3 linked regions of the Prochlorococcus marinus str. SB genome follow. Each later gene encodes a partner of the first gene's protein in a complex. Links are inferred from orthologs where the notes say so. Each region holds a gene or a part of one and is shown in the gene's direction. Other genes may lie near its edges.

The links. The genes of interacting proteins can lie anywhere in the genome.
Region 2: the proteins of nuoH (region 1) and EV02_RS04390 are in contact, whole or in part, in a crystal structure (PDB 6Y11), measured with the Thermus thermophilus proteins. The link is inferred for Prochlorococcus marinus str. SB from one-to-one orthologs. Residues at the interface, in WP_096411122.1 of Thermus thermophilus: Arg36, Val44, Arg45, Met46, Gly47, Pro48, Asn49, Arg50, Val51, Leu57, Gln58, Ala61, Asp62, Ile64, Lys65, Ile67, Phe68, Lys69, Glu70, Ile72, Val74, Glu223, Ala224, Glu225, His233, Thr234, Glu235, Tyr236, Ser237, Trp241; in WP_096411117.1 of Thermus thermophilus: Arg16, Glu17, Gly18, Leu24, Leu27, Val28, Trp30, Gly31, Arg32, Asn34, Ser35, Trp37, Thr54, Asp55, Ala56, Asp59, Ala61, Arg62, Phe63, Gly64, Glu66, Val67, Phe68, Arg69, Ala70, Ser71, Arg73, Gln74, Ala75, Asp76.
Region 3: the proteins of nuoH (region 1) and EV02_RS04395 are in contact, whole or in part, in a cryo-EM structure (PDB 6KHJ), measured with the Thermosynechococcus vestitus proteins. The link is inferred for Prochlorococcus marinus str. SB from one-to-one orthologs. Residues at the interface, in WP_126985484.1 of Thermosynechococcus vestitus: Gln8, Lys26, Trp29, Leu30, Pro33, Met34, Met37, Leu38, Leu83, Ile84, Phe85, Lys86, Glu87, Asp88, Val89, Leu90, Pro91, Ala92, Thr100, Ala104, Val107, Ile108, Phe111, Leu112, Tyr114, Ile115, Ile125, Ser126, Leu128, Phe133; in WP_126986108.1 of Thermosynechococcus vestitus: Gly6, Tyr7, Glu8, Tyr9, Phe10, Gly12, Phe13, Leu14, Ile16, Cys17, Ser18, Pro21, Ala24, Leu25, Ala27, Ser28, Leu31, Arg32, Pro33, Ser35, Arg40, Leu41, Thr42, Thr43, Tyr44, Glu45, Ile51, Gly53, Ala54, Trp55.

Annotation. Positions count from the first base shown.
Region 1 is NZ_JNAS01000002.1:463,310-469,663, forward strand. Bases 3,418-6,230 are described here. They hold nuoH (NADH-quinone oxidoreductase subunit NuoH), read left to right. Parts: upstream 3,418-4,171; coding sequence 4,172-5,290; downstream 5,291-6,230. Other genes in these bases: EV02_RS03745 (citrate synthase), read left to right, coding at 3,418-4,096; ndhI (NAD(P)H-quinone oxidoreductase subunit I), read left to right, coding at 5,359-5,985; EV02_RS03730 (NADH-quinone oxidoreductase subunit J), read left to right, coding at 5,999-6,230. Also shown: trpB (tryptophan synthase subunit beta), read left to right, coding at 1-923; EV02_RS03755 (rhodanese-like domain-containing protein), read right to left, coding at 924-1,274; EV02_RS03750 (hypothetical protein), read left to right, coding at 1,364-2,824; more of EV02_RS03745, read left to right, coding at 2,951-3,417; more of EV02_RS03730, read left to right, coding at 6,231-6,354. UniProt on the Escherichia coli protein: NDH-1 shuttles electrons from NADH, via FMN and iron-sulfur (Fe-S) centers, to quinones in the respiratory chain. The immediate electron acceptor for the enzyme in this species is believed to be ubiquinone.
Region 2 is NZ_JNAS01000002.1:338,868-341,630, forward strand. It holds EV02_RS04390 (NADH dehydrogenase subunit K), read left to right. Parts: upstream 1-896; coding sequence 897-1,631; downstream 1,632-2,763. Other genes in the region: EV02_RS04405 (photosynthesis system II assembly factor Ycf48), read right to left, coding at 1-15; EV02_RS04400 (rubredoxin), read right to left, coding at 25-453; EV02_RS04395 (NAD(P)H-quinone oxidoreductase subunit 3), read left to right, coding at 530-892; EV02_RS04385 (NAD(P)H-quinone oxidoreductase subunit J), read left to right, coding at 1,631-2,161; EV02_RS04380 (gluconeogenesis factor YvcK family protein), read right to left, coding at 2,158-2,763. UniProt on the Escherichia coli protein: NDH-1 shuttles electrons from NADH, via FMN and iron-sulfur (Fe-S) centers, to quinones in the respiratory chain. The immediate electron acceptor for the enzyme in this species is ubiquinone.
Region 3 is NZ_JNAS01000002.1:338,206-341,077, forward strand. It holds EV02_RS04395 (NAD(P)H-quinone oxidoreductase subunit 3), read left to right. Parts: upstream 1-1,191; coding sequence 1,192-1,554; downstream 1,555-2,872. Other genes in the region: EV02_RS04405 (photosynthesis system II assembly factor Ycf48), read right to left, coding at 1-677; EV02_RS04400 (rubredoxin), read right to left, coding at 687-1,115; EV02_RS04390 (NADH dehydrogenase subunit K), read left to right, coding at 1,559-2,293; EV02_RS04385 (NAD(P)H-quinone oxidoreductase subunit J), read left to right, coding at 2,293-2,823; EV02_RS04380 (gluconeogenesis factor YvcK family protein), read right to left, coding at 2,820-2,872. UniProt on the Escherichia coli protein: NDH-1 shuttles electrons from NADH, via FMN and iron-sulfur (Fe-S) centers, to quinones in the respiratory chain. The immediate electron acceptor for the enzyme in this species is believed to be ubiquinone.

The DNA of each region.
Region 1 (6,354 bases):
ACAAAATCAATAATGCTCTTGGACAAGCTTTATTGGCAATAAGAATGGGAAAAAAAAGAATAATTGCAGAAACTGGAGCAGGTCAACATGGAGTTGCTACTGCTACTGTTTGTGCGAGATTTGGCTTGAAATGTATTATCTACATGGGTGCTGAAGATATAAAAAGGCAATCCCTTAACGTTTTCAGAATGAAACTTCTAGGAGCTGAAGTTAAAGTTGTAAATTCTGGAACTGCAACACTTAAGGATGCCACTAGTGAAGCCATTAGAGATTGGGTTTCTAATGTCGAAACAACACACTATATTTTAGGATCTGTTGCAGGCCCACACCCTTTCCCAAAGATTGTGCGGGATTTTCATGCAGTTATAGGTGAAGAAACTAAAAAACAATGTTTGGAATCATTTGGATCTTTGCCCGATATTTTGCTTGCTTGTGTAGGTGGGGGATCAAATGCAATGGGGCTTTTCCATCCATTTGTTAAGGAAACTTCTGTGCGGCTTATTGGAGTTGAAGCCGCCGGAAGCGGAGTTGATACTGACAAACATGCTGCCACTATCACTAAAGGTTCAGTTGGAATTTTGCATGGATCAATGAGTCTTCTCTTGCAAGATGATAATGGTCAAGTACAAGAAGCTCACTCAATAAGTGCAGGTTTAGATTACCCTGGAGTAGGACCTGAACATAGCCATTTAAAAGATATAGGTAGAGCAGAATATGGATCCGTCACAGATCAAGAAGCTTTAGACGCTTTAAAACTTGTTAGTGAACTAGAAGGAATTATTCCTGCACTTGAAACTTCCCATGCCTTTGCTTGGTTAGATAAATTATGCCCTACTCTTGAAAAAGATACTCATATAGTTATCAATTGCTCTGGGAGAGGCGACAAAGATGTTAATACTGTTGCATCTTCATTAGATATTTAATCAATACCTTGGTATTGATGGGTCAATATATCTACTCCATCCATCAATACCCTCCTCCAAATTCCATATTTCGCTCACAATATTATTATCCAAGCACCATTGAGAAAAATTATAACTTCTTATTCCTGCATGACAGGTAACTACAATTTCTCTATCTAATAAACCAGAAAATATTTCTTCAACATATTCAAATGTAACCTTACTAATTGGTATATGTAAAAATTCTTTTGAGAAACGAGCCAGTTCAAGCTCTGACTGCTCTCTTACATCAATTAAGACTGGATCTTCTTTCTCAGAATTAAACCAATCATTTAGACTAGAAGCATTTATAGATTTTGGATAACTTCCCAATTTATAGGATAAATTATGTGTTATTTACAATTTAATAAATTAAGTTGCAGTAGGAAGTTTATTGTTAAAAATAAAAATAAACATTGATAATGAAACTTAGAGTAGTAGCAATAATCCTATTATTATCTTTATTACTTTTTTTGGGTTTTAAAAAAGTTTCTACTAATAAAAATAAGGAACAAAGTACAAATATTGAGCAACTAAATATCTTAAAATATGCACCTGAAAACAATAAATTATTATTTATTTCAAATTTAGATAGTTTTAATATCGTTAATAATAATGAAAAGGATAATAATCTAACAAATAAAGATAACTTTTTTTTAATAAAAGACTCTATATTAGATTACTTAGGAATAGATCTAGGCAACAATAAATTAGAAGATATCTATAATAATGAACTTATAATCTCAACTTTTGAAAATAATAAAAAGCTTGAAGATGATATTTTGATTGTTTTTAAAATTAAGCCAGAAAAAACAATAGATGATTTATTAAATTTGCCTAATAAAATAGATCAGATTGATGAGATAATTTCAATTAATAGAGAAAACAAAATAAATTTTCTTAACTATATATACCGAACCGACGATCATTATATAATTGCTTCATCAGATAAAAAATTAATCAAAAATAGTATTATCTCTAGTGAAAATTTTAAGAAAAAAAAATTTCAATATGAGGGAGAACTTGTTGGACTGAACAATGAAAAAAATATATTATTCACAAATAAATTTTTGAAAAGTAAATTTTTTAATAAAGAAATTTTTCCTGAGAATAATGGGGATAAAATTGCTACAATTTTTGACTTTAAAAATAAGCAACTAATTTTAAAATCATATTTACTAAATAATAAAAAAAACATTGATATTCTTACTTACGAAAAGTTAATGAATAAAGAGAATAGTAATGAAGATAATCCTGAAAATTTAATTTTTTGTGATATGAAAAATTTTGACAAACACCTTTATCCCTTACTAAATGATTTTCAACTAAGTTTTTTTGAAGAGTTTAATCAAAATAATAATCAAAACATTTTAATTCTCAATTCAAATAAAGATTGGCTTATTACGTTTGAAAAAAATAATGAAGATCAATTTGATTTAAGTGCTTTGAAAAAGCTAAAAGATTTCAACAAATATACTTTGAAACAAAATGAAGATATTTATTCGATATATTCCAAAGATATTCTTGAAGAAAAAGACGATGTTATAAAACAATTATCTTTTGAAAATATCTATTCGATAGAATCAGAAGGTTTACAAATCATAAGTAATAATTTAATTGATGGTAAAGAATTTGAGAAAATATCAAAAAAATTTTTTAACCTAAAAAGTAATAAAGATCAATCTGCTTTTCTTTATTCAAAAGTTAATATCAAAGATGGTAATTCTAATAAAATTGAATATTTTTCTAATTTGCAGGACCTTAATTTTCTCATTAAAAATATTTTAAAAATATCAAATGAAGAATCGCTAGAAATCATAAGTCAATCTATTCCTGAAAAAAATCCAATTATTTACAGAGAAACAATATTAAACATTCTTTAAATTAAATTTATTCAAACAAGCTTCAAAAATAATCATTTTAATTTTTTGCGAAGTTAATATCTTGTGGTTAATTAAAAATTATTTGACTATCTTTAATCTATAAGTATTTGATATTGAATTAAGCAATTGGATAGTAACAAACTAATTTTAAAACCAGGATTAGAGGGTGTCCCAGTTACTAATTCATCTATATGTGATATTGACGGCAACAAAGGTAAATTATTGTACAGAGGATATTCCATTGAGGAACTATCCAAAAAAAGCAGTTTTTTAGAAACCGCTTACCTATTGATTTGGGGTGAATTGCCCACAGCTATTCAACTAAGAGATTTCGAACAAGAAGTTCAGATGCATCGAAGGTTAAGTTTTAGAGTCAGAGATATGATGAAATGTTTCCCTGCAACTGGTCATCCTATGGATGCTCTTCAATCTAGTGCAGCTTCTTTGGGGCTCTTCTATTCGCGTAGAGCAATAGATGATCCTAATTACATCTACAACGCAGTCATAAGACTAATAGCAAAAATTCCCACAATGATTGCAGCGTTCCAACTTATTAGAAAAGGACAAGACCCAATTCAACCTAGAGATGATCTAACTTACTCATCAAATTTTCTTTACATGTTGACTGAAAAAGAACAAGATCCTATAGCCGCAAAAGTTTTTGATAGATGCTTAATTCTACATGCCGAACATAGTTTAAACGCCAGTACATTTAGCGCTAGAGTGACTGCAAGTACTCTTACAGATCCATATGCTGTCATCGCCTCTGCAGTAGGAACCTTAGCTGGCCCATTACATGGAGGAGCAAACGAGGATGTGATTGCGATGTTAGAAGAGATTAAAACCCCAGAAAATGCTGGGTCTTTTTTAGATAATGCAATAAAAAATAAAAGTAAGATAATGGGCTTTGGCCACAGAGAATATAAAGTCAAAGATCCCAGAGCAATAATTCTTCAAAAACTTGCAGAAGAACTTTTTATTAGATTTGGAGCAGATGAAATGTATGAAGTTGCTAAATCACTTGAGGCAGAGGCAATACCAAGACTTGGACCTAAGGGTATATTCCCTAACGTAGATTTTTATTCTGGCCTTGTTTATAGAAAACTTGGTATTCCTCGTGATTTATTTACTCCAATTTTTGCCATATCTAGAGTGGCTGGTTGGTTAGCTCATTGGAGAGAGCAACTTGGAGCAAATAGAATTTTCAGACCATCACAAATCTATACAGGTTCAGCACCAAGAGATTGGATTAGCCTAGAAAACAGAGAATAATATTTGCAGCTTTTCATAAAAAACACACATATTGTTTGTGAAGAGTTAATCTATTAAGTAAATAACATAAAAATTTTGGAATACGGATTAGATCTCGAATATAGTTTTAATGAATTCTTAAAAGGTTTTGGCCTTTCCAGCGAAATCGCTCATATAATATGGCTCCCTCTTCCTATGCTTTTGGTTTTGGTAGCGGCAGTTGTTGGCGTTTTAGTAACAGTTTGGCTTGAAAGAAAAATATCTGCTGCTGCTCAACAAAGAATAGGTCCAGAATATGCTGGAGCGCTCGGCGTCCTCCAACCAATTGCAGATGGTCTTAAGTTACTTGTCAAAGAAGATATTATTCCTGCCAAAGCCGATGGGATACTCTTCACTGCAGGACCTATATTAGTTCTTGTCCCAGTGATTCTGTCCTGGCTAATTGTTCCTTTTGGACAAAACCTTTTAATAAGTAACGTTGGCATTGGAATTTTCCTATGGATCGCTTTAAGCAGTATTCAGCCAATTGGCCTTCTTATGAGCGGATACGCATCAAATAATAAGTATTCTTTATTAGGAGGTTTAAGAGCAGCGGCTCAATCAATAAGTTATGAAATACCTTTAGCTTTATCTGTACTCGCTATCGTACTAATGACAAATTCTCTAAGTACTGTTGACATTGTCAACCAACAAAGTGGTGCTGGAATCCTAAGTTGGAATATATGGAGACAACCAGTTGGTTTTATAGTCTTTTGGATTTGTGCTCTTGCAGAATGTGAGAGACTTCCGTTTGACTTACCCGAAGCTGAAGAAGAATTAGTTGCGGGATATCAAACTGAATATGCAGGGATGAAATTCGCATTGTTCTACCTGGGTAGTTACATTAATTTAATTCTTTCCGCTTTATTAGTATCAATACTTTATTTGGGAGGTTGGGGTTTTCCTATACCAGTTGAATTAATAGCTAAGTTCCTTAATTTACCTATTAACGCACCCTTTATTCAGGTTTTCACTGCATCAATAGGAATTGTAATGACTGTACTGAAAGCATATCTTTTAGTTTTTATTGCAATATTATTACGTTGGACAACTCCTAGAGTAAGAATTGATCAACTCTTAGATCTAGGATGGAAGTTTCTTCTGCCAATTTCTCTTGCTAATCTTTTGATAACAGCAGTATTAAAACTTGCTTTTCCGCAATTCTTTGGTGGTTAAATTTAAGTAAAAATACTTAAATTCAAAATTATTCCACTAAAATAAAATAACTAAGTAAATTCTTCGAAATGAACAATTTCCTTCAACAAATAAATAGCTATATCAAAGAAGCATTTAATGCTGGCAAATATTTATACAATGGTATATCAGTAACTTTTGATCATCTTCGAAGAAGACCAGTTACTGTTCAATATCCATATGAAAAATTAATACCCTCTGAAAGATATAGAGGAAGGATACATTATGAATTTGATAAATGTATTGCTTGTGAAGTTTGTGTGAGAGTATGTCCCATAAATCTCCCAGTAGTTGATTGGGTAATGAATAAAGAAACCAAAAAAAAGGAACTTAGAAATTATTCAATAGATTTTGGAGTTTGTATTTTTTGCGGAAATTGTGTTGAATATTGCCCAACTAATTGTCTGTCAATGACCGAAGAATATGAACTAGCTACTTTTGACAGACACAATTTAAATTTCGATAATGTCGCACTTGGCAGACTACCCACAAATGTTACAACAGATCCTTCAGTTAAACCTCTAAGAGAACTTGCCTATCTTCCTAAAGGTGTCATGGACCCTCATGAAATCCCAGCTTCAGATGCAAGAGTTGGTAAATTACCGGAAGAAGTTTATGATTGGATGAGGCCTGAATCCAATGAAAATAAAGATAAAGTTTCTAATCCAAACAATTAATTCAGATTAATTTATGTCCATTGCCATAACAACACAATTTATTTGTTTTACAGTTTTATCTTTAGTTGTCATTATTGGAGCACTTGGTGTTGTGTTGCTCGAAAGTATTGTTTATTCAGCATTTCTGCTTGGTGGAGTTTTCATGAGTGTTGCAGGATTATATCTTCTATTAAATGCAAGTTTTGTTGCTGCAGCTCAAGTTTTAGTTTATGTGGGTGCAGTGAATGTATTAATAATTTTTGCAATAATGCTAGTCAATAAAAAAGAAGATTTAAAGCCTATTAATGACATTAAATCGAGAAGAGTTATATCAACATCGATATGTTTAACCCTTCTAAGCCTCTTAATAAGAGTTGATTTGACCAATGT
Region 2 (2,763 bases), 130 kb from region 1 along the record:
AAAAAAATTTTTCATTTAATTATATTAATGCAAAGAGTACAAAGAAAGGAACATTGCAGCAGCAAATGCCAACCCTCCAAAAATCAATATATTTTTTTGTCCAGGAGGTAAACTATTAAATCCAAATCCATAAACTAAATTCTCTTCAAATCCACTAGGTTTTGCTCTAGAACCAATATCCTTATAAAAATTTTTACCAGCTCGACAAACAGGGCAGGCAAAAGTATTCCCATCCAGCTCTGAAAAAGGCGTATTTTTAGGTATGTTTAATTTTTTATTTCCTTCAGACGGATCATAAATGTATCCACAACTTCTACATTCAAATCTATTTTGTTCTAAATTAGGAATAGGTTGTTCAACATTTACTCCTATGGAGTTTTCAGAAAGGTTTTCTCTCTCAAAGTCTTTAACTATTTTGTTTTCCTCAGAGGCGGGTTGAATGTTGTCACTCACGGTTTATTATTATTCTTTAAGAACTTTAAAAGATTTTGCTTAATTAAGCGACTTTTATTCAAAATTAATTTTCAAGATGTTTTTATTAACTGGCTATGAATATTTTTTAGGTTTCCTTCTAATTGCCGCAGCAGTACCAATATTAGCTCTAGTTACTAATCTCATCGTTGCCCCAAAAGGAAGAACAGGGGAAAGAAAACTTACATATGAATCCGGAATGGAGCCTATAGGAGGAGCATGGATTCAATTTAATATTCGTTATTACATGTTTGCTTTAGTTTTCGTTATATTTGATGTTGAGACAGTATTCCTTTATCCTTGGGCTGTTGCATTCAATAGACTAGGCTTACTAGCTTTTATTGAGGCTTTGATTTTCATTGCCATACTTGTTATTGCTCTAGCATACGCATGGAGAAAAGGTGCTTTAGAATGGAGTTAAAAAATTGAAACCACAATTATCCCCAAAAGCAATAAGAGAAATCCGAGAAGGAACTTGTAATCCTCTTGGTGCGCCCCAAGTTACTACAGATTTAAGCGAAAATATTATATTGACAAGTTTAGACGATCTTCATAATTGGGCTAGGTTAAGCAGTCTATGGCCCCTCCTTTACGGAACAGCTTGTTGTTTTATAGAATTTGCCGCCTTAATCGGATCAAGATTTGATTTTGATAGATTTGGATTAGTACCTAGAAGCTCGCCACGGCAAGCAGATTTGATAATAGTTGCAGGAACAGTAACTATGAAGATGGCTCCAGCCCTAGTTAGACTTTATGAACAAATGCCTGAACCAAAATACGTTATTGCAATGGGTGCTTGCACAATCACAGGAGGGATGTTCAGTGCAGATTCTACAACTGCTGTAAGAGGTGTTGATAAATTGATTCCAGTTGATTTATACCTCCCAGGATGTCCACCGAGACCAGAAGCAATTTTTGATGCTGTAATTAAGTTAAGAAAAAAAGTTGGTAATGAATCAATTTTAGAGCGCACAAAAACAGAACAAACGCACAGATACATAACATCTGATCACGAAATGAATCTAGTTTTCTCAGAAAATACAGGTGAATATCTAAACAAAACTTCAGCTAACGTAATACCCCCCTCCAAAGAAGAAAAAATAACCGAATTACCGGAAAATACCGAAAAAACTGAAATTATTAATTCTGTAGAAGATTAATGGAAAAAGACGGTTTAGCCACATCCGCAGATACTTCAATAGAAAAAGAAGGGTTTATAAGCCAATCTTTGTCTAAAGATGGAATTCCAAATCAATCTTTATCTGATGATCACATAGGAATTGAAAACATTTCTGTGGAACCTAACAATTTATATGAAGCAGTATCTGCCTTGAGAAGTTATGGTTTCAACTATCTCCAATGTCAAGGAGGATATGATGAGGGGCCAGGTAAAAATCTTGTTAGTTTTTACCATTTTATAACTGTTGATGATTTACAAAAAATCGAAAAAATTAAAGAAGTCAGATTAAAAGTTTTCTTAAAACGAGATTCTGATTTATCAATCCCTAGTTTGTATAAAATTTTCAAAGGAAGTGATTGGCAAGAAAGAGAAACTTTTGACATGTATGGAATAAATTTCATTGATCATCCCAACCCCAAAAGACTATTAATGCCTGAAGATTGGAGAGGATGGCCATTACGAAAAGATTATATTCAGCCAGATTTCTATGAACTTCAAGATGCTTATTAATTTAATTTTTTTAATTTGCGGTAAATAAACATAACTGCTCTTGCTAGTCTTCTAGGATCATGTCTAAGGGTTGGAGTTATTCTTTTTGAATATAATGGTGCTTGCAAAACATAATAACCCTCAGATAATAATTTTTCTTTATTGCATTGGACAGGCTCTGCCCCTCTACTTTCGTAATAATCTACTAATGGAGACTTTTCAAATTGAATCTGAGATAAGATTGAGTTAAAAATTCGAGCATTAACTCCAAAATTTGATAGTTGTTTTTCTATTGCTTTGATATGTTCATAGACATCAAGCCCATCTGTTTCTCCAGGCTGAGTCATCAAATTACTTATATAAATTTTAGGAGCATTACTTTGCAATAAGGCATCCACAATCTCTGGTACTAATAGATTAGGCAATAAAGAGGTATATAGACTTCCTGGACCAAGAACAATTAAATCAGCTTCTTTTATAGATTCAAGAGCACTTGGAAGAGCTGAAGGATTTTCTGGTAGGTAACCAATCCTCGAAATTAATTTTTTAGATTTACTGATCTTGCTTTCACCAAAAATTTTTTCACCATCTTCTAATTCGGCCCATAACATAACATCAATATT
Region 3 (2,872 bases), 130 kb from region 1 along the record:
TTAAAACCAATACTTTGAACTCTTTTGCTACTTGCTCTTTGATGAGCTATCCATGCATCACTATCATTTTCCAAAGTAGAAAAGAAATTACCTAGACTACTTACACTGACATAATCTCCTTTATTGGTTCTTCTTAAATCTCTTACACCTCCAGAACCAGATGCATCTACAACTTTTGCATTCCATGATTCACCACTATCTGATGTTTCATAAATAGCACCTGCAGTGGTAGCCAATTCTGCAATACCAGCATCGACAGTTGTGATTAGAAATGGTTGGCCTGGTAATTTGTTACCCAGAGATAAACGTGTCCAATTCTTTCCTGCGTCAAGTGTATGCATAACTAATGAAGGCTGACCTATTAACCATCCCTCTTCCCCTTTAAAATCTATATCTAGGAGACGAAAATTCTCTTCAGCAGAAATATCTAATGATCTTTTTTCCCATGTTTCACCACCATCTGTAGATTCCATAATCAATCTGTTTGAGCCTACTAGAAACCCACGTTTATCATCTATAAAATCAACATCTAAAGCATTAGCCTGGTCTTCAAACTGAATTGTTGTCCATGGGCTGCTTTCACTCATCTTGACACCAGTAGATGAACAACTGCTTAAAACAAAACAGAGAACTACAGATAAGAGAAGATTAGGAATAGTGGTAAAAAAATTTTTCATTTAATTATATTAATGCAAAGAGTACAAAGAAAGGAACATTGCAGCAGCAAATGCCAACCCTCCAAAAATCAATATATTTTTTTGTCCAGGAGGTAAACTATTAAATCCAAATCCATAAACTAAATTCTCTTCAAATCCACTAGGTTTTGCTCTAGAACCAATATCCTTATAAAAATTTTTACCAGCTCGACAAACAGGGCAGGCAAAAGTATTCCCATCCAGCTCTGAAAAAGGCGTATTTTTAGGTATGTTTAATTTTTTATTTCCTTCAGACGGATCATAAATGTATCCACAACTTCTACATTCAAATCTATTTTGTTCTAAATTAGGAATAGGTTGTTCAACATTTACTCCTATGGAGTTTTCAGAAAGGTTTTCTCTCTCAAAGTCTTTAACTATTTTGTTTTCCTCAGAGGCGGGTTGAATGTTGTCACTCACGGTTTATTATTATTCTTTAAGAACTTTAAAAGATTTTGCTTAATTAAGCGACTTTTATTCAAAATTAATTTTCAAGATGTTTTTATTAACTGGCTATGAATATTTTTTAGGTTTCCTTCTAATTGCCGCAGCAGTACCAATATTAGCTCTAGTTACTAATCTCATCGTTGCCCCAAAAGGAAGAACAGGGGAAAGAAAACTTACATATGAATCCGGAATGGAGCCTATAGGAGGAGCATGGATTCAATTTAATATTCGTTATTACATGTTTGCTTTAGTTTTCGTTATATTTGATGTTGAGACAGTATTCCTTTATCCTTGGGCTGTTGCATTCAATAGACTAGGCTTACTAGCTTTTATTGAGGCTTTGATTTTCATTGCCATACTTGTTATTGCTCTAGCATACGCATGGAGAAAAGGTGCTTTAGAATGGAGTTAAAAAATTGAAACCACAATTATCCCCAAAAGCAATAAGAGAAATCCGAGAAGGAACTTGTAATCCTCTTGGTGCGCCCCAAGTTACTACAGATTTAAGCGAAAATATTATATTGACAAGTTTAGACGATCTTCATAATTGGGCTAGGTTAAGCAGTCTATGGCCCCTCCTTTACGGAACAGCTTGTTGTTTTATAGAATTTGCCGCCTTAATCGGATCAAGATTTGATTTTGATAGATTTGGATTAGTACCTAGAAGCTCGCCACGGCAAGCAGATTTGATAATAGTTGCAGGAACAGTAACTATGAAGATGGCTCCAGCCCTAGTTAGACTTTATGAACAAATGCCTGAACCAAAATACGTTATTGCAATGGGTGCTTGCACAATCACAGGAGGGATGTTCAGTGCAGATTCTACAACTGCTGTAAGAGGTGTTGATAAATTGATTCCAGTTGATTTATACCTCCCAGGATGTCCACCGAGACCAGAAGCAATTTTTGATGCTGTAATTAAGTTAAGAAAAAAAGTTGGTAATGAATCAATTTTAGAGCGCACAAAAACAGAACAAACGCACAGATACATAACATCTGATCACGAAATGAATCTAGTTTTCTCAGAAAATACAGGTGAATATCTAAACAAAACTTCAGCTAACGTAATACCCCCCTCCAAAGAAGAAAAAATAACCGAATTACCGGAAAATACCGAAAAAACTGAAATTATTAATTCTGTAGAAGATTAATGGAAAAAGACGGTTTAGCCACATCCGCAGATACTTCAATAGAAAAAGAAGGGTTTATAAGCCAATCTTTGTCTAAAGATGGAATTCCAAATCAATCTTTATCTGATGATCACATAGGAATTGAAAACATTTCTGTGGAACCTAACAATTTATATGAAGCAGTATCTGCCTTGAGAAGTTATGGTTTCAACTATCTCCAATGTCAAGGAGGATATGATGAGGGGCCAGGTAAAAATCTTGTTAGTTTTTACCATTTTATAACTGTTGATGATTTACAAAAAATCGAAAAAATTAAAGAAGTCAGATTAAAAGTTTTCTTAAAACGAGATTCTGATTTATCAATCCCTAGTTTGTATAAAATTTTCAAAGGAAGTGATTGGCAAGAAAGAGAAACTTTTGACATGTATGGAATAAATTTCATTGATCATCCCAACCCCAAAAGACTATTAATGCCTGAAGATTGGAGAGGATGGCCATTACGAAAAGATTATATTCAGCCAGATTTCTATGAACTTCAAGATGCTTATTAATTTAATTTTTTTAATTTGCGGTAAATAAACATAACTGCTCTTGCTAGTC